3 regions of the Streptomyces sp. NPDC047028 genome follow, and region 1 is predicted to be linked to each of the others. Evidence: riboswitches for the same ligand, from Rfam matches in the RefSeq annotation. Region 1 holds a riboswitch; each other region holds the start of a gene.
The links. A riboswitch is a leader RNA that binds a small molecule or an ion and turns the genes downstream of it on or off. The one in region 1 is predicted to bind cobalamin.
Positions count from the first base shown of each region.

Region 2: linked by a shared signal. The riboswitch ahead of metE (5-methyltetrahydropteroyltriglutamate--homocysteine S-methyltransferase) and the one ahead of ABZ854_RS10305 (cobalamin biosynthesis protein) in region 1 are both predicted to bind cobalamin.
Region 3: linked by a shared signal. The riboswitch ahead of ABZ854_RS18290 (prenyltransferase/squalene oxidase repeat-containing protein) and the one ahead of ABZ854_RS10305 (cobalamin biosynthesis protein) in region 1 are both predicted to bind cobalamin.

Region 1 is NZ_JBEYVS010000008.1:150,330-157,992, forward strand. Features, by position in the region: gene ABZ854_RS10290 (putative cobaltochelatase) at 1-461, opposite strand, end outside; gene cobN (cobaltochelatase subunit CobN) at 458-4,108, opposite strand; gene ABZ854_RS10300 (cobyric acid synthase) at 4,105-5,613, opposite strand; gene ABZ854_RS10305 (cobalamin biosynthesis protein) at 5,610-6,554, opposite strand; cobalamin riboswitch at 6,654-6,796, opposite strand; gene ABZ854_RS10310 (hypothetical protein) at 6,934-7,161, opposite strand; gene ABZ854_RS10315 (inorganic phosphate transporter) at 7,193-7,663, opposite strand, start outside.
Region 2 is NZ_JBEYVS010000057.1:26,286-33,948, reverse strand. Features, by position in the region: partial or broken gene ABZ854_RS33225 (histidine phosphatase family protein) at 27-164, opposite strand; gene metE (5-methyltetrahydropteroyltriglutamate--homocysteine S-methyltransferase) at 341-2,653, opposite strand; cobalamin riboswitch at 2,806-3,035, opposite strand; partial or broken gene ABZ854_RS33215 (3-hydroxybutyryl-CoA dehydrogenase) at 3,227-3,832, opposite strand; partial or broken gene ABZ854_RS33210 (malate synthase A) at 3,829-4,206, opposite strand; gene ABZ854_RS33205 (hypothetical protein) at 4,147-4,365, shown strand; gene ABZ854_RS33200 (CopD family protein) at 4,723-5,892, opposite strand; gene efeU (iron uptake transporter permease EfeU) at 6,083-6,940, shown strand; gene efeO (iron uptake system protein EfeO) at 7,068-7,663, shown strand, end outside.
Region 3 is NZ_JBEYVS010000018.1:138,710-146,372, forward strand. Features, by position in the region: gene ABZ854_RS18275 (ATP-binding cassette domain-containing protein) at 1-1,353, opposite strand, end outside; gene ABZ854_RS18280 (CbiQ family ECF transporter T component) at 1,350-2,462, opposite strand; gene ABZ854_RS18285 (SCO2322 family protein) at 2,740-3,387, opposite strand; gene ABZ854_RS18290 (prenyltransferase/squalene oxidase repeat-containing protein) at 3,384-4,619, opposite strand; cobalamin riboswitch at 4,735-4,863, opposite strand; gene ABZ854_RS18295 (aminoglycoside phosphotransferase family protein) at 4,923-5,591, shown strand; gene ABZ854_RS18300 (hypothetical protein) at 5,714-6,760, opposite strand; gene ABZ854_RS18305 (XRE family transcriptional regulator) at 7,016-7,627, shown strand.

The DNA of each region.
Region 1 (7,663 bases):
GCCGCATCCAGCAGCAGGTCGACCAGGTGGTCATGGAGGAGGTTGACCTCGTCGACGTAGAGGATTCCGCGGTGGGCGTCAGCCAGCAGGCCCGGCTCGAACGCCTTCACGCCCTCCGCCAAGGCCCGCTCGATGTCGAGCGCGCCCACCAGCCGGTCCTCCGAAGCACCGACCGGCAGTTCGACCATCCGCGCCGCGCGCGACTCGAACGCCCCCGGCTCGTGCGGCCCGTCCGGGCACCCGGGGTCGGGGGAGCCGGGGTCGCAGGAGAAACGGCACCCGGAGACGACGTCGACCGCCGGGAGCAGCGCCGACAGTGCGCGCACCGCCGTCGACTTGGCGGTGCCCTTCTCGCCGCGCACCAGCACACCGCCCACCGCCGGTGAGACGGCGTTCAGCAGCAGTGCGAGCCGCAGGTCGTCCTGGCCGACGATGGCCGTAAAGGGGAAGGGGGTGGTCACTGGTCGCCCTCCAAGTCGCCTTCCAGCTCCAGATAGGTGGCCCGCAGCCGCTCCAGCGTGTCCGCGTCCGGCTCGGCCCACAGCCCCCGGTCGGCCGCCTCCAGCAGCCGCTCGGTGATCCCGCGCAGCGCCCACGGGTTGGACTGCTTCATGAAGTCCCGGTTCTCCGGGTCGAAGACGTACTCCGCGCTGAGCTTCTCGTACATCCAGTCGTCGACCACGCCCGCCGTGGCGTCGTAGCCGAAGAGGTAGTCCACGGTCGCCGCCATCTCGAAGGCGCCCTTGTAGCCGTGGCGCCGCATCGCCGCCATCCAGCGCGGGTTGACGACCCGGGCCCGGAACACCCGGTGCGTCTCCTCGCCCAGCGTCCGCGTCTTCACCTGGTCCGGCACGGCCGAATCACCCACGTAGGCCTCGGGGTTGGCGCCGGTCAGGTGACGGACCATGGCGACCATGCCGCCGTGGTACTGGAAGTAGTCGTCGGCGTCCACGAGGTCGTGCTCGCGGGTGTCGACGTTCTTCGCGGCCACCGCGATGCGCCGGAACGCCGTCTCCATGTCCCCGCGCGCCGCCCGCCCGTCGAGCCCGCGCCCGTACGCGTAGCCGCCCCACACCGCGTACACCTCGGCGAGGTCGGCGTCGGAGCGCCAGTTGCGGGCGTCGATCAGCGGCAGCAGGCCCGCTCCGTACGCGCCCGGCTTGGAGCCGAAGATGCGGGAGGTGGCCCGGCGCCGGTCGCCGTGCCCGGCGGTGTCCTCGTCGGCGTGCGCCTTCACGAAGTTCCGCGAGGCGGGTTCGTCCAGCTCGGCGACCGCCCGTACCGCCTCGTCGATCAGGCCCACCACGTGCGGGAACGCGTCCCGGAAGAAGCCGGAGATGCGGACCGTGACGTCGATGCGCGGCCGGCCCAGCTCGGCGAGCGGGACCACCTCGAAGCCGGTCACCCGGCGCGAGGCGTCGTCCCAGACCGGGCGGCAGCCCAGCAGGGCCAGGATCTCGGCGATGTCGTCGCCCTGGGTGCGCATCGCGGACGTGCCCCACACCGTCAGCCCGACGGACTTCGGGTACTCCCCGGTGTCGGCCAGATACCGCTGGACCAGGGAGTCCGCGAGCGACTGGCCGACCTCCCAGCTGAGCCTCGACGGGATCGCCTTGGGGTCGACGGAGTAGAAGTTCCGGCCGGTCGGCAGCACGTTGACCAGGCCCCGGGTCGGCGAACCCGAGGGACCGGCCGGCACGTAACCGCCGTTCAGGGCCCGCAGGATGTGCCCGATCTCGTCCGTGGTGCGGGCGAGGCGCGGTACGACCTCGTCGCAGGCGAACTCCAGCACCGCGACCGCGTCCGGCAGTTCGGTGCCGAGCACGTCCCGCAGCAGGGCCGGTACGGCCGCTCGATCCCAGGCCCGCTCCTCCATGCCCCCGGCGAGCCGCCGGCACAGCTGCTCCAGCAGGTCGATCGTGTCGGCGGCCGTACGGGCAGGCCCGTCGACCAGGTCCGTCAGCTCCACCGGCACCTTCACCGGCGCGCCCGGCTCGGCCAGCAGCTCCTTCTCCACCAGGCCGAAGTACGCGGCCAGGGAGGCCCGGAGGCCCGGGAGGGCGTTGGCCCGGCCGCCCCACACCTGCGCGGCGCGCAGCACGGCCAGCACCAGATTCACGCGCGGCTCGCCGACCGGTCCGCCGCCGAGGATGTGCAGGCCGTCGCGGATCTGGACGTCCTTGATCTCACACAGGTAGCCGTCGATGTGCATGACGAACGAGTCGAAGTCGTCGTCGCCCGGCTGCTCGTCGACATGCAGGTCGTGGTGCAGCTCGGCCGCCTTCACCAGCGTCCAGATCTGCGCCCGCACAGCCGGTGCCTTCGTCGGGTCGAGGTCGCTCACCAGGGCGTACTCGTCGAGGAGTTGCTCCAGTTTGGCGAGGTCGCCGTAGGTGTCGGCGCGGGCCATCGGCGGGACGAGGTGGTCGACGACCGTGGCGTGCCCGCGCCGCTTGGCCTGGGTGCCCTCGCCGGGGTCGTTGACGATGAACGGGTAGATGAGAGGGAGGTCGCCGAGCACGGCGTCCGGGGCGCAGCCGCCCGACAGCCCGAGCCCCTTGCCGGGCAGCCACTCCATCGTGCCGTGCTTGCCCATGTGCACGATCGCGTCCGCGCCGAAGCTGTTGTCGAGCCAGCGGTAGGCGGCCATGTAGTGGTGGGAGGGAGGCATGTCGGGGTCGTGGTAGATCGCGATCGGGTTCTCCCCGAAGCCGCGCGGTGGCTGGATCATCACGACGACGTTCCCGAACTGGAGGGAGGCCAGCACGATGTCGTCGCCGTCGACGTACAGCGAGCCCGGCGGCTCGCCCCACGCCTCGGTCATCGCGTCCCGCAGCTCCGGGTCGAGCTGCTCGAACCAGGCCCGGTAGTCGGCCAGCGGCACCCGCGCGGGCGCGGCGGCCAACTGGTCCTCGGTCAGCCATTCGACGTCGTGTCCGCCGGCTTCGATGAGGCGGTGGATCAACTCGTCGCCGCCGGAGGGGTATTCGGTGAGCGAGTAGCCGGACTCGCGCAGGGCGTTAAGCACCCGGACCGCCGAGGCGGGAGTGTCCAGGCCGACCGCGTTGCCGACCCGGGAGTGCTTCGTCGGGTAGGCGGTGAAGACGAGGGCGATCTTCTTCTCGGCGTTCGGCTTGTGCTTCAGCCGGGCGTGCCGGACGGCGATCCCGGCGACGCGGGCCGCCCGCTCGGGGTCGGCGACGTACACGGGCACGTCGTCCGGGCCCTGCTCCTTGAAGGAGAACGGGACCGTGATCAGCCGTCCGTCGAACTCCGGGATCGCGACCTGCATCGCCGCGTCCATGGGGGAGAGGGCGGCGTCGGACGCGTCCCAGGCGTCGCGCGAGGAGGTGAGACACAGCCCCTGCAGCACGGGGATGTCCAGGTCCGCGAGCGCCCCGATGTCCCAGGACCCCTCGTCGCCGCCGGCCGAGGCCTGCGAGGCGTGGGTGCCGCCGGCGGCGAGCACGGTGGCGACCAGGGCGTCGGCCCGGCCCAGCAGCTCGTACAGCCCGGCGTCCGCGCCGCGCAGCGAACCGCAGTACACGGGCAGGGCGTGGGCGCCCTGCGCCTCGATCGCCTCGCACAGCGTGTCGACGAAGCCGGTGTTGCCGCTCAGCTCGTGCGCCCGGTAGAAGAGCACGCCGACCGTCGGGCGCCCCTCCCGCACGGCGTACGAGCCGTGGAGGCCGTACTCCGGCATCTTGTGGGGCTCCTCGAAGCCCTCGCCGGTCAGCAGCACGGTGTCCGACAGGAACCGGGACAGCTCCAGCAGGTTCGCCGGGCCGCCCTCCACCAGGTACCTCAGCGCCTCGGCGACGACACCGGCCGGCACGGAAGACTCGGCCATCAGCTCGGCGTCCGGGACCGTTTCGCCGCCCAGCAGCACGGTCGGGATGCCGGCCGCCTTCAGCGCGGCCAGCCCGTCCTCCCAGGCCCGCTTGCCGCCGAGCAGCCGTACGACCGCTAGGTCCGCGCCCTCGATCAGCGCCGGCAGTTCGCCGGTGACGTCGACGCGGGTCGGATTGCCGATCCGGTAGCCGGCGCCGGAGGCCCGGGCCGCCAGCAGATCGGTGTCGGCGGTCGACAACAACAACACTGTGCTCATGCGGGCGCTCCCGGTGGGATGAAGGGCAGTCCTTGCGGCGCGCCCGACTCGATGAGCCGCCAGAGCGCGTCCGTGTCCGCGTGCTGTTCGATCAGGTCGCCGAGCCGGTCGAGCTGCTCCTCGCGCAGCGCGGCGAACGAGGTGTCCGGCGCGGGCACGAAGCGGCGGCCCGCGGCGGCCGCCACCTCCCGCAGGAAGGCCCGCCGGAAGCCGTCCGACTCCAGCGAGCCGTGCCAGTGCGTGCCCCAGGTCTGGCCGACCCGGCAGCCGTCCAAGAAGGGGTCACCGCCGGTCACTTCGGCGATCCCGTGGTGGATCTCGTAGCCCTCGACCCGCTCGCCGAGGGCCTCGCCCACCGGCCGGGTCAGGGTCTTCTCGCGGGCGAACCGCACCCGCACGGGCAGCACACCGAGCCCGGCGACCTCGCCCGCCCGGGACTCGACGTCGTCCTCGATGTGCTCGCCGAGCACCTGGAAGCCGCCGCAGATCCCGAGGACCGGACGCCCCTCGGCGGCCCGTCGGACGAGCGTGTCCGCGAGTCCCCGCTCGCGCAGCCACTCCAGCGCCCGCACGGTCCCGCGCGTGCCCGGGACCACCACCAGGTCGGCGTCGGCCAGTTCCTCGGGCCGGTCCACGAACCGGACGACGACGCCGGGTTCTGCGGCGAGGGCGTCGACGTCGGTGAAGTTGGACATCAGCGGGACCGCGCAGACGGCGACCCGCAGCACGTCCTCGCCGACCGGCGGGGCGACGTTCGACTCCCGGACCGTGCCGCGCAGGGACACGCGCAGCCCGTCCTCCTCGTCGATGCCGAGGCCGTGCCGGTACGGGAGGACGCCGTAGGTGCGCCGCCCGGTGAGCCCGTGCAGCATGTCCAGGCCCGGCTCGAGCAGGCTGACGTCGCCGCGGAACTTGTTCACCAGGAAACCGGCGACCAGTTCCTGGTCCTCGGGGGAGAGCAGGGCCACGGTGCCGAAGAAGGAGGCGAAGACGCCGCCCCGGTCGATGTCGCCGACGACGAGGACGGGGAGCCGCGCGCCGCGCGCGATGCCCATGTTGACGATGTCGGTCCGCCGCAGATTGATCTCGGCCGGGCTGCCCGCCCCCTCACAGATCACCGCGTCATACGTGCCCCGCAACTCGGCCAGGCAGTCCAGCACGGTGCCGAGCAACTGCTGCTGCCTGCCCCCGTGGTAGCCGCGGGCGCTCAGCTCGCCGACCGGCTTGCCGAGCAGCACCACCTGGCTGCTGCGCTCCCCGCCGGGCTTCAGCAGGACGGGGTTCATCAGCGCGGTCGGCTCGACACGGCACGCCTGGGCCTGCATGGCCTGGGCCCGCCCGATCTCCGCGCCCTCGCGGGTCACGAACGAGTTGAGGGACATGTTCTGCCCCTTGAACGGCGCGACTTTCACGCCCTGGCGGACCAGCCACCGGCAGATCCCGGCCGTCACGACGCTCTTGCCGGCGTCGGAGGTGGTGCCGGCGACGAGGAGACCCCCGCTCACTTCCCACGTCCCTTCAGGAGGAGGCGCCCGGCGACGGTCACGCCGAGCGCGAGGAGGCCGACCCGGCGGGAGAGCCGTACGGCCCGGTCGACGTCGGTGACACGGACCGCGCGTCCGGCGTCGCCGTTCAGCACGGGGCGGTGCTCGACCCGGCCGCCGTAGGAGAGGGTGCCGCCCAGCCGCACGCCGAGGGCGCCCGCGAACGAGGCTTCGACGGGCCCGGCGTTGGGGCTCGGATGCCGGCGCGCGTCCGCCCGCCAGGCGCGTGCGGCACCGCGCGGATCGGGTCCGGCGAGCGTGGCGAGTACGGCGGTCAGGCGTGCCCCCGGCCAGCCGGCGAGGTCGTCGAGGCGGGCGGAGGCCCAGCCGAAGCGGCGGAAGCGGGGGGACTTGTGACCGACCATCGCGTCCAGCGTGTTGACGGCCCGGAAGCCGAGCAGGCCCGGCACTCCGCCGACCGCTCCCCACACCAGGGCGCCCACGACCGCGTCCGAGGTGTTCTCGGCGACCGACTCGACCACGGCCCGCGCGATCCCGTCGGCGTCCAGGGCCTGCGGGTCCCGGCCGCACAGGTGCGGCAGCCGCGCGCGGGCCGCCTCCACGTCATCCGACTCCAGGGCGCGGCCGATCGTCCGCGCCTCCCGGGCGAGCGACGTGCCGCCGACCACCGCCCAGGTTGCGGCCGCGGTCAGGGCCGCGGAGGCGGCGGGGGAGCGGCGTACGGCGTGTGTGGCGAGCGCCCCGAGGGCGACGGCGCCTCCGGCGCACACGGCGGTGTGCAGCGCGCCCCAGCCCCGGTGGTCGTGCCACAACGCGCTCTCCACGGCCGCGGCCGTCCGTCCGAACACGGCGACCGGGTGCCCGCGGCGCGGGTCGCCGAGGAGCAGGTCACCGAGGAGGCCGGCGGCGGCGCCGTACGCGTAACTGCGATCGGCACCCATCGGCTCAGCCGGCCGCGGGCACGGCGAAGGGCCGGTGAAGAATCCTCGTTCGGCAGCCGAGCATGGCGGTATGTCCTCACTCAGGGTGTCCGCGCCCTGGGTTGACGAGACCGGCGGTGAGAGTTCCTGGCTCCCGGGGATTGCTACCCCGGTGACAGTGGCGGGACCGCGCCGGATTCACACCGGCTTCCTCTGCTGCCGCCGTACATGGCCCGGGCAGTCCACCACGCCCCCGGAACGGCCGTCAACTTGCCGTTGACCTGCGGGGGGAGAGTGTGCCGATCCCCACACCGGCGGTGTGTCTCCTCGGACATGCGAAAGGCCCCACCCCGGTGCATGCGGCCGGGTGGGGCCTTCCAGACGGTCGGTCAGGACCTGGTCAGGACTTGCCGACGATCAGGTAGAGGCCGTACGCCACCGCCGCCGCGCAGGCCGCGAAGCAGACGTAGGCGCCGGTCACGGCGAGCGCGGCGGAGTTGCCCTCGGCCGCGGCCCGCTCGCGGCGGGCCAGGCCGGTGACGCCGAGGGTGAACAGGGTCACCAGTCCCACGGTGACCACGAGGCTGACGCCGAAGACGGATCCGATGGCCGCCCAGTCGATCTTCATGTCGTTTCCTTGGTTGTCCGGAATGACCGGGTCAGACGGCGGCGGCCGGCGGCACCGCCGGAGCGACGACCGGTGCGGAGGTCTCGGCGGGGGCCGGGATCGTGGCCGTCAGGTCGGCGGGGACCGGGCCCACCGGGGGCGGGGTCACCATGGCGATGGCGGTGGTCACCACGCCGGCCGGCTCCTCGGCGGCGTCGACATCGTTGACGTTGGAGCTGTCGACGACCTCGCGGCGGGACCGCTTCCAGATCGCGGCGCTGGAGGCGACCAGGAACACGACGACGGCACCGGTGCCCCAGTCCCCGAGGTCCGTCACGGACTCGGCGAGCGCCCCGACCAGTGCGGCGGCCGGCAGGGTCAGCACCCAGGCGACGACCATGCGGGTCGCCGTGGACCAGCGGACCACACCGCCCTTGCGGCCGAGGCCCGCGCCCATCACCGAGCCGGAGACGACGTGCGTGGTGGAGAGGGAGAAGCCGAGGTGGGAGGAGGCCAGGATGGC
Region 2 (7,663 bases), on a different contig from region 1:
GGAGCGGTGCGCCATGCCGTAGACGCCGCAGGCGCGGGCAGTGAGCCGGCGGCCTCACGGGCGCGGGCCGCGCCGATGTCGTCGGCGGAGTCGCCGTCGTAGAAGCGGGCTTGCCGCAGCGACGGGCACATGGCGGGCGAGACGAAGGCAACGCGGCTGGTCACGTGGCTGCTCCTCCTGGCGGGTGCGTGGGGTGCCATCATGCAGGGCGCCCTGGACCGCCTGGCCGGTGCTGACGGCCGAGTAGGGACACTCGGCCGTCAGCGTTCTGCCCGGCGAACTCATCAGGGTCGGGGCCCTTGCCCGTGGCGCCCCGGTCCGAAGCGTGGTCCGGTCAGGGTCAGGAGGCGGGCAGCTCCCCGCGGACGGTACGGGCGGCGGCGACCAGGTTTTCCAGGGAAGCGCGGGTCTCGGGCCAGCCGCGGGTCTTCAGGCCGCAGTCGGGGTTGACCCAGAGCCGTTCGGCGGGGATGGCCTTGAGACCGGTGCGCAGCAGGTCCGCCACCTCCTCGGCGCTCGGCACGCGAGGCGAGTGGATGTCGTACACACCGGGGCCGGCTTCGCGCGGGTAGCCGTGGGCGGCGAGTTCGCGGGCGACCTGCATGTGGGAGCGGGCAGCCTCCAGACTGATGACGTCGGCGTCGAGGTCGTCGATCGCTTGGACGATGTCGCCGAACTCGGCGTAGCACATGTGGGTGTGGATCTGGGTGTCCGGGCGGACCCCACTGGTGGTGAGGCGGAAGACTTCGGTCGCCCAGGCCAGGTACTCAGCCCGGTCGGCGGCGCGCAGGGGGAGGGTCTCACGCAGTGCGGGTTCATCCACCTGGATCACCGAAGTCCCGTCCGCTTCCAGGTCATTGACCTCGTCGCGCAGGGCGAGGGCGAGCTGGCGGGCGGTGTCGGTGAGAGGCTGGTCGTCGCGGACGAAGGACCAGGCGAGCATGGTGACCGGGCCGGTGAGCATGCCCTTGACCGGTCGGTCGGTGAGGCACTGGGCGTACGCGGTCCAGCGCACGGTCATCGGCTCCGGCCGGGAGATGTCACCGGCCAGGATCGGTGGGCGGACGTAGCGGGTGCCGTAGGACTGGACCCAGCCGTGCTGGGTGGCGAGGTAGCCGGTGAGCTGCTCGGCGAAGTACTGGACCATGTCGTTGCGTTCGGCCTCGCCGTGCACGAGGACGTCCAGGCCGGTCTTCTCCTGGAAGGTGATCACCTCGTGGATCTCCGCCTTGATCCGTTCCTCGTAGCCGGTCATGTCGATGCGGCCGGCGCGCAGGTCGGCGCGTGCCGCGCGCAGCTCGCCGGTCTGCGGGAAGGACCCGATGGTCGTGGTCGGGAGGAGGGGCAGGCGGAGGTGGGCGCGCTGGGCCGCGGTGCGTTCGCCGTAGGGCTGGGAGCGGCGGGCGTCGGCGTCGGTGACCGCGGCGGCGCGGGAGCGCACGGCCTCGTCGTGGGTGATGGGCGAGCCCGCTCGGGAGGCGAGGTCGGCACGGTTGGCGGCCAGTTCGGCGGTGATCGTGCCGGTGCCCTGGGAGAGGCCCCTGGCGAGGGTGACGACCTCGCGCGTCTTCTGCTTTGCGAAGGCGAGCCAGCGCAGGATCTGCGGCTCGATGTCCCGTTCCGCGGTGGCGTCGAGCGGGACGTGCAGCAGGGAGCAGGATGCGGAGACGTCGACGCGGTCGGCCAGTCCGAGCAGGGTGCCCAGCGTGGACAGGGATGTGGCCAGGTCGTTGACCCAGATGTTGCGGCCGTTGACGACGCCGGCCACCAGGCGCTTGCCGGGCAGGCCGCCGACGGCGGCGAGGTCGTCCAGGTTGGCGGCGGCGGCCTCGGTGAAGTCCAGGGCCAGGCCGTCGACCGGGGCTTTGGCGAGTACCGGCAGGGCATCGCCGAGCCGGTCGAAGTAGGACGCGACCAGCAGCTTGGGCCGGTCGGTGAGGGCGCCGAGGTCACGGTAGGCGCGGGTGACGGCGTTGAGTTCGGCCGGGGTGCGGTCCTGGACGAGGGCGGGCTCGTCCAGCTGGGCCCACGCTGCGCCCGCGGCGCGGAGGTCGGCGAGGACTTCGGCGTACACCGGCAGCAGGCGGTCCAGCAGGGTGAGCGGCTCGAAGCCGGCCGGTACGCCGGGTGCGGGCTTGGCCAGGAGGAGGTAGGTGACCGGACCGACCAGCACCGGCCGGGCGGTGAGTCCCAGTGCCAGGGCTTCCTTGAGCTCGGTGACCTGCTTGGTTGCGTCGGCGGCGAACACGGTGTCGGGGCCGAGTTCGGGGACCAGGTAGTGGTAGTTGGTGTCGAACCACTTGGTCATCTCCAGCGGTGCGACGTCCTGTGTTCCGCGGGCCATGGCGAAGTAGCCGTCGAGCGGATCGGCGGCCACCGCGTCCCGATGGCGTGCGGGGATCGCGCCGACCATGACGCTGGTGTCCAGGACATGGTCGTAGTACGAGAAGTCGCCGGTGGGCACCTCGTGGATGCCGGCCTCGGAGAGCTGCTGCCAGTTCGTACGGCGCAGGTCGGCGGCGGTGGCACGGAGGGCGTCAGCGGTGACGCGGCCCTTCCAGTAGCCCTCGATCGCCTTCTTCAGTTCCCGGCCCTGTCCCTGGCGGGGGTAGCCGTACACGGTGGCCCGTGCTGCCGCGGGCTTGGTGGTCACGGAGATCTCCTTCGCGAGATGAATCCCTGAGATCCCGGAGAGGGGACGAGAGCGCGAAGGAACAACATGCCGGACGGTGTCGGCCGACGGCCGTCCGTTCGGTGTGTTCGCCGACCCGCCCTCGAGGTCACCGGGATGTCCGCGCACGAGTGGTTCGCACACGGGCAGTTGGCAGGTCTTCGGACTCGCGGGCACGCCTCGTCGTACGAAGTCGTACGAGACACCTACTGGCCGTCGCTTCCCAGGCCCTCCTCGGACCCAGTGCGTATGACGGCGGTCGTTCCCGCTCACCGCTGCGGGGCAGTCCCGGATTCCCACCGGGTTCCCTCTTACGACGCATCCCGCCTGGCGGACGGGGCGAACCAGCTGCACCGGCCAGCCTACGGGGTCAACGTCAGAGAAGAGAGCGGGACGTCCGTCATCTGGACGGTGAGGCGGCCCACATCGCGCCGTGCGGTCCACAGGGTGGGAAGCCCGCCGCACGCGCGCTTCCCGCCCTTCCCCTGTCACGCCGCGTGGGGACCTTCATCCCTGCGGCGGTGCGGGCCCCTCAGCCCGCGTCCTACCAGGTCCTCAGCCCCGGTCGTGGCTGTGGAACCCCCGGCCGGTCTTCCTGCCGAGCAGTCCCGCCTCCACCATCCGCTGGAGCAGCGGCGGCGGAGCGTAGAGCGGCTCCCTGAACTCGTCGTCAAGCGATTCGGCGATCGAGGCGACGGTGTCCAACCCGATCAGATCAGTGAGCCTCGGTGGGCCCATCGGGTGAGCGCAGCCCAGCTCCATGCCCGTGTCGATGTCGGCGGCCGTGGCGAAGCCGGACTCCGCCATGCGGATCGCCGACAGAACGTAGGGGATGAGCAGCGCGTTGACGACGAAGCCGGCCCGGTCCCGGGACCGGATGACGGTTTTGCCGAGCACGCGGGCCGCGAAGTCCTCGACCGCGGCGGTCGTGTCGGCCGATGTGTGCAGCGAGGTCACGACCTCGACCAGGGGCAGCACGGGGACGGGGTTGAAGAAGTGCAGTCCCACGACCCTGTCCGCGCGGCTTGTCGCCATGCCGAGCCGCATGATCGGGAGGGACAAGGTATTGCTGGCGAGGACGGCGGCGGGATCCTCGACGATCTCGTCGAGAGCGGCGAACACCTCCGTCTTGGCGTCCGTGTTCTCCACGACGGCTTCCAGGTGGGTGCGGTGGCGTCCTCGAAGTCGGCCATCCAGACCTTGGCCCCGGAGTTGAGGGCGTTGACCGTCATCCGGCGGTCCGGAGGGCCGGTGATCTCGACGCGGCGGTCGGTCAGCCCGGGTGCCGGTGGTGCGACTCGCCAGGACGGGTCGGCACGGATGGCGGTGGTGACGATCGGGAAGTCGAGGGGGGAGCCCGATGCCAGGCGCAGGACCTGCCGGCGGCGCTCTCTCATCAGGTCGTTCCGGCGGGTGCCGAAGGCTGCGGCCAGGCGGCCCAGGAAGTCCAGGGCGGCGGGCGTGAGAATCTCGTCGTGACGGTCGCCCAGGTCAGCGAGAACGCGGACGTGGTGGGTCAGGGCACTGGTGGACACAGCTTCTCCCAGGGTCTCCGGCTCGGCCGCTGCCACCGCGTCGAGGGTGCGGCCTCGCCAGCGGCCCACGTCCAGGCCGCCCAGCTCCGGTGTCTCCACGCCGTCGAAGCCCGCACGCGGCCGCCGTCTCCCGGCAACGCGCACTCGGCGACACGATGACATGTGCGGGGATGGGCAGTGATCCCGCCGCCGCATGTGCGCCCGCCGCCCGATGCCGTCGACCGAGTCGCCGTCGTAGAAGCGGGCCTGCCGCAGCGACGGGCTCGTGGCGGGCGAGACGAGGGTGACGCGGCTGGCGACGAGGTTGCTCCTGCGGTCGGTGTCATGGGCGTGCTGGCCCGCCCCGCGAGCGGCACGCACGTACGCCGGTCCGGGGCGATGGCCGTGAGTCGATGTTCCGCGAACGTAGCATCCACGCAAGGGCGGCTGTCCGCGATTCTCGCCCTGCCGGTGCAGGCATGATGCCGGACGAGCGTCGGGTGCCGCCCGCGATCGATCGTGCGAGGGCTCCGTGTGTCAGGCGGGGTCGGGAGTGGGTGTCCGGCGTGAGAGGGCGTCGGACGCGCGGGCCGTGGCGTAGAGGGAGACGGCGAGGGCGAGGGCGAGTGCCAGGCCCGCGGTGTAGACGCCCGCGGAGGGTTCGGCCGGGGCGCCGCCGGCTTCCTTGCGGGCGGAGCCGCTGAGGAAGGGGACGACGACGAGGACGGCCAGGCCGAGGGCGACTTCTCCCCAGACGACCTTGGGGAAGTGCCGGAGTGTCAGGTGGAGCAGGGAGGCGTTCTCGCCGGTTCGGCGGGCCTGGGCCATGCGGGGCATGAGCCAGAACTGGTTGAAGGCGCCCGCGGTGACCATGCCGAGGACGAGGTTGATCTTCACGAGCAGGGCGAGGCCGTAGCCGGTCGTCCACAACTGGCTGACGGCGCCGACGTGCTTCCAGCTCATCCACAGGCCGGAGACGACGACGGCGGCGACGCAGATCATCGCGACGAGGCTGAAGCGGCGCCACAGGTCGGCCCAGAGCAGGCCCGCGTCCGGGCTCAGACGGCGGCGGGCGCCGGCGAGGACGCTGAGGAGGGCCAGGCCGCCGAGCCAGACGGTGCCGCTGATGATGTGGGTCTGGGTCAGGACCAGGTCCAGCACCTCGTCGGCCTTGAGCGGGACGGTGGCCGGGACCGCGCCGATCAGTGTCACCGCGAGGGCGAGGGGCAGAGCGGTGAGGGCCACGGGGTCGACGCGGCGGCGGGCGGCGCGTGTGAACAGGGTCATGAGGAGGATCGCGGTCGCCAGGAGGACGAGGTTCTGCACCAGGAAGAGGGTGCCCTGTGCGATCCAGGTGCCGTCGTCGGCGGGGGCTCTGAGGAACTGCCATATGGGTCTTGGCGCGAGGGCGTGGCCGAACGGCATTCCTCGGCCGTTGCGGGCCACCCGAGCGGCGAGCTGGAAGTATCCGGCCACCAGGAGAACCACGCCGGACCAGGCGAACCAGACCGACGAGCGGTGACGCAGCAGGGAGGCGTCGTCGGTGTCCGGTGTCCTCCTGAGCGTGGGGCGGACCGTGGTCGCATAGGTGACGAGGCCGCCGATGGTCCCGCTCAGGCCGAGGAAGTAGCCCGTCTTGGTCAGGGCTCGCCAGGTGGTGGGCAGCGTGTATCCGGCCGTGTCCGCGGCCAGCAGAAGGGTGCTCATGAAGGTGAGGCTAACCTAAGTTCTATCCAGGCCGTACACCCTCATGGAGTGTCTGGGGGGGGGCGATCTCGCATCATTCGGGCCGGAAGGTTCATCGCATTGCCATATCTTTAGGTAAGGCTAACCTTAGCTTGTATGCGGGGGGCTTAATCTCGAACCGGTTCGACCGCTGCCCGGAAGGAATGTCCCCGTGATCCCCACTCTTGTGATCGGCTTGAGAGAGGGCCTTGAGGCGTCGCTCATCGTCGGCATCATCGCGGCGTTCCTGGGCAGCAGCGGCCGCCGTGACGCGCTGCGACAGGTGTGGATCGGCGTCGCGGCCGCGGTCGTTCTCTGTCTGCTGATCGGGGTCGGGCTGATCACGCTCTCCCGTGAACTGCCGCAGCGCCAACAGGAGGCGCTGGAGACCGTGATCGGCGCGTTCGCCGTCGTCATGGTCACCTTCATGATCCTCTGGATGAACCGGCACGCCCGGGGCATGAAGAAGGAACTGGAGACCCAGACCGCCCACGCTCTGGCCCAGGGGTCCGCGCGCGCCCTGGTGGCCATGGCCTTCCTCGCGGTGCTGCGGGAGGGCTTCGAGACGGCGGTGTTCCTCATCTCCGTCATCCAGAACAGCACCAGCGTCGCGAGCGGCACCACCGGTGCGCTGATCGGCATCCTGATCGCGGTCGTGGTCGGATACGGCATCTACCGCGGCGGAGTCCGCCTCAACCTCGGCCGGTTCTTCAAGATCACCGGTCTGGTCCTGGTCCTGGTCGCGGCGGGACTGACGATGACGGTCATGCACACCGCCCACGAGGCGGGGTGGCTGAACGCCGGTCAGGCACAGGCCCTGGACCTGAACTGGCTGGTGCGTCCGGGCACCGTGCTGTCCTCCCTGCTCACCGGCGTGCTGGGCGTGCAGCCGCGGCCGGTCGTCGCCGAAGTGACGGCCTGGCTGGTGTACGCGGTGCCGATGTTCGCCTACATCGCCTGGCCGCGCCGGGGTTCCCGGCGCCCGGCCCAGGGCGCTCCCGTGGCCGCCGAGATCACCGGACACGCCTGACGGTCCGGCCGTCCGGCGGGGCCGTCCGCCCCACCCCCGGTCACTTTTCCCCTTTCCCCTTTCCCCCGAACGACCCCCTACCCCCGGGTCCTTCTGAATCACCTCTAGCTCGAGGGAGCACTGTCCCATGCACAGATCCATCACGCCACGCGTCCTGCGAGTCACCGGTGTGCTCGCCGTCGCCGGACTCGTCGCCACTGGATGCGCCAAGAACAAGACGGACAGTGCCCCCGCCGGCGCCGCCAAGGTCTCCGTCGAACTCGACGACAACGGCTGCCACGTCTCCCCGAAGTCCGTGGCCGCGGGGCCCGTGACCTTCACGGTGAAGAACACCCACGCCAACAAGGTCTCCGAGGCCGAACTGCTGCGCGACGACATCATCATGGGGGAGAAGGAGAACCTCTCCCCGGGCCTGTCCGGCACCTTCTCGCTGCACCTGGACGGCGGCAAGTACCAGGTGTACTGCCCGAACGCCAAGACGGAGAAGACCGCCTTCACGGTCAGCGGATCGGCGGGCAAGGCCTCGCAGGACCCCGCGGTCAAGGCCGATCTGGAACAGGCCGTCAGCGGCTACAAGACCTATGTCATCGGCGAGGTCGACAAGCTGGTGCCGGCCACGAAGAAGTTCACCGACGCGGTCCGCTCCGGCGACATCGCGAAGGCCGAGCAGGCGTTCGCGCCCGCCCGTTACTACTACGAGGAGGTCGAACCGGTCGCGGAGAG
Region 3 (7,663 bases), on a different contig from region 1:
GCGGGGGTGGGTGTCGTCGGTGATGCCGGGCAGCAGTTCGGACACCAGGGCCCGGCACGTGCCCGGCTCCGCCCCCGCGTCCCGGTCGGCCGCCGCGCACTCGGCGCCCACGGTGTCGGCGTACAGCAGGTCGCGCGGCTCCTGCGGGACGAGCCCGACCCGGCGTACGAGGTCCCGGGGAGCGGTCCGATGCGGTACGGCCCCGCCGACGCGCACACTGCCGGCGCTCGGCTCCACCAGCCCGACCAGCGAGCCGAGCAGCGTGGACTTCCCGGCCCCGTTGCGCCCCATGAGGGCGACCGTCTCGCCGGGGGCGACGGCGAGATCGACGTGCCGCAGCGCGATGACCCGCCCCCGGCGGACGGCGAGGGCGGAGACTTCGGCGACACAGGGGGTGAGCGGGGCGGCGACAGTGGAGGGACGCCGCCGGAAGAGGCCCTTTGTGCGGGGCCGCTCGGCGGAGGGCCCGTCCGGGACCGGGGGCGCGGCCGGGGGTATGGCGGCGCCTCCGGCCGGTGTGATGTGAGGTGGAGGCAGGGTGGCCAGGCGGTCGCGCAGGGGGGTCGCGCGGCGGCGGGCGTCGCGGACCGTCAGGGGGAGGGGGGACCAGCCCGCCAGCCGGCCGAGGTCGACCACCGGCGGGTACACCGGTGACACGGCCATCACCTCGGCCGGGGTGCCGAGCAGCGGCGCGGCGCCGCGGGCGGGCAGCAGGGCGACCCGGTCGGCGTACTGGATCACGCGCTCCAGCCGGTGCTCGGCCAGCAGCACGGTCGTACCCAGGTCGTGCACCAGGCGCTGCAGCACGGCGAGCACCTCCTCCGCGGCGGCCGGGTCGAGCGCGGAGGTCGGCTCGTCGAGGACCAGCACCCGGGGGTGCGGGGTGAGGACCGAGCCGATCGCGACCCGCTGCCGCTGGCCGCCGGAGAGCGTGGCGATGGGACGGTCCCGCAGGCCGGCCAGCCCCAGCAGGTCCAGGGTCTCCTCCACGCGGCGCCGCATCACGGCCGGGGCGAGCCCCAACGACTCCATGCCGTAGGCGAGTTCGTCCTCCACCACGTCCGTCACGAAGTGCGCGAGCGGATCCTGGCCCACCGTGCCCACCACGTCGGCGAGTTCGCGCGGCTTGTGGGTGCGGGTGTCCCGGCCGGCCACCGTGACGCGGCCGCTCAGGGTGCCGCCGGTGAAGTGCGGGACCAGACCGCTGACCGCGCCCAGCACCGTCGACTTGCCGACTCCCGACGGGCCGACGAGCAGCACGAGTTCACCCTCCGGCACCTCGAAGTCCACGCCGCTGACAGCCGGTTCGGCCGACCCCTCGTACGTGACGCTGACATCCTCGAACCGGATCACGACGGCTCCTCGGGGGACCTGGCGGGAACGATGAACGCGGGCAGCAGGCCCAGCAGCACGGCCGCGGCCGGCCACAGTGGCAGCGTCGGCGCGACGAGCGGTACGACACCGGGGTGCAGCGCCTCCGGGTCCCGCACCGAGGCGAGCGTGAGAGCCGCGGCGACGGCGGCGCCCGAGCCGGCCACCAGCCAGGCGCGCGCGTCCCACCGGTCGGGCCGGTACCGGGTGCGCGGGGAGCGCCGGCCGCCGAGACGCAGCCCCGCGAGCGCGGCTACGACCCCGGCCAGCAGCACCGGGACGCCGTACGTGCCGCCCGCCGCGGTGAGCAGTCCGTACGTGCCCGCGCACACGCCGATCAGGCCGCCGAGGGTGAGGGCGGCCGTCGTACGGCGCACCGGGGCGGGGACCTCGGCGGTACGGCCGTAACCCCGGGCGTCCATCGCGGCGGCCAGCGCGACCGAGCGCTCCAGCGCGCCCTCCAGGACCGGCAGCCCGACCTGGAGCAGGCCCCTGAGGCCCCGGTCCGGCCGGCCGCGCAGCCGGCGGGCGGCGCGCAGCCGCTGGACGTCGGCGATGAGGTGCGGGGCGAAGGTGAGCGCGACGACGACGGCCACGCCGGTCTCGTACAGGGCGCCGGGGAGGGACTTCAGGAGGCGGGCCGGGTTGGCGAGGGCGTTCGCGGCGCCGACACAGATCAGGAGGGCGGCGAGGCGGAGGCCGTCGTAGGCGGCGAAGAGGAGCGCCTCGGCGGTGACCTCGCCGCCGAGGCGGATGCCCTGCGCCCAGTGGGGGAGGGGGACTTCGGGGAGTGTGAGGAGAGGGTGCGTGCCGGGGATGGGGGAGCCGAGGGCGGTGGCGAAGAGGAGGCGGATGAGGAGCACGGCGAGGGCGAGTTTCGCGAACGCGGTGTAGGCGGTGGGGGAGTTCGGGGTGCGGTGCGCCGCCACGACGTAGCCCGCGGTGGCTATGAGGAGGGCGAGGAGCAGCGGGTTGGTGGTACGGGTGGCGGCGGTCCCGAGCCCGAGGGACCAGAGCCACCAGGCCCCGGGATGGAGCTGCGCGGCGCGCCGGCGTGACCCGGGAGTCGCTATGCTCACCGGCGCTCGCAGGGTGCCGCCGCGCCCACCCGTGCGGCCCCGAGCGGCACGCCTGCCCGCGGCTACAAAGCGCCCCGAAGGGGCGCGGGGAACTGCGCGCTCAGTCCCGACGGACTCGCGCTCGACGGCGGACGTGATCTCCTCAGGGGCGCGGCTGCCCTCGGCCGGGGAGTGCTCCGAAGGGGCGCGGGGAACTGCGCGCTCAGCCCCCGCGGACCCGCGCCCGAGGGCGGACGTCACCTCCCCAGGGGCGCGGGGAACTGCGGGGTCGGTCGCATCCGGTGCGGGCTCAGGCGGCATCGCGTCGCCGCCGTCGTGCCTGCCACACCCCCGCGCCCGCGAGCAGGGCGACCACTCCGACGCCGATCGGCAACCCCAGTGAAGGTCCGCCGGACGAGTGACCCGCGGCCGGGGTCGTACGAGAGTCCCCCGCGGCGACCTGCTCCCCGCACCCCTTCGCCGGGTACCCGGCGATCGCGCACAGCAGGGCGTTGGTGTCGTACCGCAGCGGCTTGGCCACGGCAGCCAGCGCCTCCGCCGCCGTGGCGTCGCCGGACACCCGCGCGCACGCGGTACGTCCCCGCGGCGGCCGCTCACCGGACGGCGCGTCCGCGGCCGTACCGAAGTCCAGCACGAACGCCACCCGCTTCGTCCCCGGCTTGGCGGGCGTCCCCGCGCAGATCGTCCCGAAGTCCGCCGCGCCGCGCGGGCGCACCGCGCTCGCCGAGTCCGGGCTCACCGCGAAGCGGAACCCCTCGACGGCGCCGTCCTCGGGGCGTGCGGTCGACGGACCCTCGGTGGCATAGGTCCAGTGCCCGTCGGCGCGCTCCCAGAACGACCAGTAGCGGTAGCCCGCGGCCCGCGCCTCGGCCGCCGCGCCGGCGACCAGCACCAGCGCGGCGACCAGCAGGGCCCCGGCACGGCGGACGGCGGTCACAGCTGCCGCTGCTTCCGGCGGGCGCTCATCAGGAAGCCCACGCCGATCCCTCCGACGAGCCCGACGCCGACGATCCACCACACGCTGTTGCCGGAACCGTCGTCCGACTTCTTCTTCTCGTCGGCGTGCGACGACGCGGCCGCCTGCTTCCACGGAGCGGGCCCCGACGAGTTCAGCGCGCTCACCAGGTCCGTGCCCCCGAAGTCCGCCGGGTCGGCGCCGACCGCGTGCGCGGTCAGGATCAGCTGGGCGTAGGCGGCCGGACCGCTCTGCTTCGCCCAGGCGCCGGCGTTCTTCTCCAGCCAGGCGTACGGCTTCTTGGCCTGCGCGACGTAGCCGTCCGCGGCGAGCGCCACGACCGTGTCCGCCGTGTTGCCGAAGTCCGGCTGGTCCGTGGCGCCGGGCAGGGCCGAAACGAGGTGGCCGGTCTTGGCGACGGCGTCCGCGAGGTACGCGGCGCCGTTGTCCGCGGTCCGAGCCGGGGCCGGCTTCCCGGAGGCGCAGGCGGGAGCCTTGCCCCGGTCGGCCCCGGCCTTCACCGCGAAGCCCTTGCCCAGCGCGCCGACGACACCCGCGGCCGTGGCGTCCGCGTTGGCGGTGAGCTTGCCCTTCTTGGGCTGGTAGGCGAGGGCGCCGCCGCCCTTCCCCTCGCAGGGGAGGGCGAACGTGGCCAGCAGGTCGTACGGCGACTTGCCGCCCGCCCGCACCTGCCCCGGGTCCTCTCCGGCCGCGGCGAGCGCGCCGATGACGACGGACGTGGAGTTGGCGTCACTGGGCCCGCCGGGCGTGTACCCCCAGCCGCCGTCCTTGTTCTGCACCGACTTCAGCCAGCCGGCCGCCTTCTCGACGGCCGCCCCGTGCCCGCCGGTCGCCTTGAGCGCCTGTACGGCGACGGCGGTGCTGTTGGTGTCCACCATCACCTTGGCGTCACACGCCTTGCCGGGGTCCGCGCGGAACGCGGCGAACGCGCCGTTCGCGCACTGCTGCCCCGCGAGCCAGCCGACGGCCGCGGTCGCGGGCCGGTAGCCGAGCGTGTCCTGGGCGAGCAGGGTGAGCGACTGGCGCCAGACACCGTCGTACGTCGGGTCGGTGGTGCCGTACAGGCCGGACGGGACCGTCACCTTCGGCGACGCGGACGGGGACGGACCCGCGGCCAGGGCGGGCGCGGCGGACCCGGCCGCGGCGATCACGCCCACGGCGGCGAGGACCGCGGCACTGCGGCGGACGTACATGATCGGCGACTGCCTCTCCTCGGAGAGCCGGGCAGCGCACGGGAACACCCCGGGCGGCTCGGCTCCGTGAACCTCGACGGTGCCGTGCGCGGCGGAACGCCGACGCACGTGAGCCGGTCAAAATCCCGTACGAGGCAGTCCGGCTCACCGCCCGGGGGACGGTTCACGGTTGCGGGTCAGCGCCGGAATTGCACCGGCTTCCCCCCGTACGAGTGTGATGACGACGCCGCCACTTTACCGGCAGCCGAACGGACCTCGAGGAGTGGCTGTGGGCACAGCCGCCCGGTGACTAGGGTCACGGCCATGACGACGACGGGGAGACTGCTCGGCTCGGGCCGCTCGGCGGACGTGTACGAGATAGACGACGCGTGGGTGCTGCGCCGCGACCGGGGCGGGTGGGGGGACGCGGCCGCAGAGGGTGCGGTGATGGCGTACGTGCGCGAGCACGGCTATCCGGTGCCCCGCGTACGGCCTTCCGCGTCCCGCACCGACCTGGTCCTGGAGCGGCTGTCCGGGCCGACGATGCTCGCCGCCCTCACCTCCGGCGGGATCGGCCCGGACGAGGCGGGTACGCTGCTCGCCCGGCTGCTGCGCCAACTGCACGCGCTGCCGGGCCGGAACCCGGACGATCCGGCCGCACGGGTCCTGCACCTCGACCTCCACCCGGACAACGTGATCCTCACGGCCGACGGCCCCCGCGTCATCGACTGGTCCAACACCGAGGACGGCCCACCCGGCCTGGACTGGGCCATGTCCGCGATCATCCTGGCCCAGGTAGCGGTGGACGACACCCCCCTCACCGCCCCGGCCCACACCACCCTCACGTCCTTGCTGAGAGACCCCTCCGACCTCACAGAGCCCGTCCTGACCGAGGCCCGCAACCGCCGAGCAGCCAACCCGACGATGAGCCCGCGAGAACTCGAACTGCTCGGTCCAGCAGAGGAGTTGATCAGATCCCGGGCGAAGTTCTAGACACGCGGTCGGGGAGCGCCCCCAAAGGGGCGCGGGGCTGCATCGATATGCGGCTCCGCCACGTGGGCGCGACAAGCCACGACGGCGCCGCAGTCAAGAACGAACCCAACCTCAGCGGAGCGTCACGCCGCGAACGTCCGACTCGGCGGCGAAACAGCAGCGCTCAGATGAACCGCCAACCCCCGCAACCCCCCCTCGCACTCACCGGGATCCGCCCCCACCACCACCCAGTGCGCCAGCCGGTCACTCGCGTCGGCGTGCGACGCCGCCCGCACCAGCCCGCCCGGCTGCCGGCTGAGCACCATCCGCTCGGCGGACGGCTCCTGCGCGGCGGCCGGGGCCAGCGCCAGGTGGGTCAGCCGGCCGGTGGCCGCCGGGTAGGCGAACTGGATCGCCGCGGCCCGTTGCCGGGTCAGGGACACGTCCGGCGCACCGCCCGTGGCGACGGCGGCCGCCGCCCGCGCGAGGTCGACGCCGGTGGCCCGCTCGACCAGCAGCGGGATCAGGTCGCCGGGCAGGCACGGGGCGGCACCGATGACGCGGGGGCCGCGCGGCGTGACCCGGAGCTCGACGTGCAGGACACCGTGGGTGAGGCCCAGTGCCCGGCCGGTGCGCTCCACGGCCTGCCGCAGGAACGGGTTGTGCAGCAGGCCGTCGTGGGCGTACACGATGTGCCGCAGCGGCTGCCGTGCGGGCGGCGGCCCCAAGGTCGTACGGGTGATCGCGACGATGTGGACGTCCTCGTCGTGGACGACGGCCTCGGCGGCGACCAGTGGTCCCTCCTGGTCGTCGCGGCCGGCCGGCGGCACCCCGTGCCGGGCGAGCAGCGTGCGCAGCGCGGCCGGGTCGGCGCAGGCCGTCGCCGTCTCGTACGGCAGGCCCGGCAGCCCCAGTTGCCCGGCGAGGCGCGCGGCGGTGACCAGGTGTTCCCGCGACCAGGTCAGGACCCCGGCGACCCGGTGCCGGGCCGCGAACCGCGCCACCACAGCGGCCGTGTCCGCCTCCCGGTCGGGGTCGGCCACGAGATGACCGGCCAGGAGGGGGATCGCCCACGCGGGCGGGGCCGCGCCCACCAGTACGACCGGGTGTACGGCGGCGATCCGCGCCAGCGGGAACTCGCCGTACGCGGCCTGACGTCCGGCCCCGAGGAGCAGCAGGGGCGACGGCATCGGCGCCTCACCTTCGTGTGGGAGAAGCCGAACAGAGATACACCCCGGGTGCCGCTCCCCCATAGGCGGCACCCGGGGCGGGTCAGATCAATCTTGCTCTCTGTGCCGTGATCCTCACCCACCGCACCCTCAACTGTCAACGATTGCTGCCTTCTTGCGCAGGGGGTGTTGCCTCTCTGGTGACGCGGCGAGGGACCGGGTAGCCTCGCGTCCACTTGAGTCACGGAACGGACGACGCGCCCAGGGGGGACCTCGGTGAGTGACGCCTACGCCCCGCTGGCCGACGTGCTGGACCGGCTCGGCGAGCTGACCGGGCGGCCCGGACGGCTGCCGGAGGCCCTGGACGTGTCCGACCTCTCGCACCGGACCGGCATCCCCGTCGGCGTCGTCGTCGACCTGCTCGGGGGCGGCCGCGCACCGGAGGTGGGACTGGCCGAACGGGTGCGGCAGCGGCTGGACTTCATCCGGGAGACCCGGCGCCGTCCCGACGGCAAGCGCTACTCGCTGGACGAACTGGCCAGGATCGCCGGGACCAGCCGGCAGTGGCTGAGCGAGTGGCGCAAGAGCGGCATGCCGAGCCTGGAACACGCCGACCGGCTGCGCAGGTACTTCGGCCTGTCGGCCGGCTTCTTCACCGCGGACGAACAGGAGGCGCTGCACGAGGCGTTGCAGCCGGTCCTGCAGTCCCTGGAGGCCGAGGCGGATCCGCTCCTCCGCCTGCGCGAGTGCGGCCTCGTCCGGCTCGCCGCCCGGGCGCCGCAGATGAACGCCCGCCAGCTCACCACCCTCGCCGACCTGGCTGAGATGATCATCACGGCCGAGCACACGGTGAACCCGCCCCACCCCGCGGCCTCGGCCTCCGCCTGACGCCCACCGCCCGTCCGCCGGGTCGGTAAGGCCGCC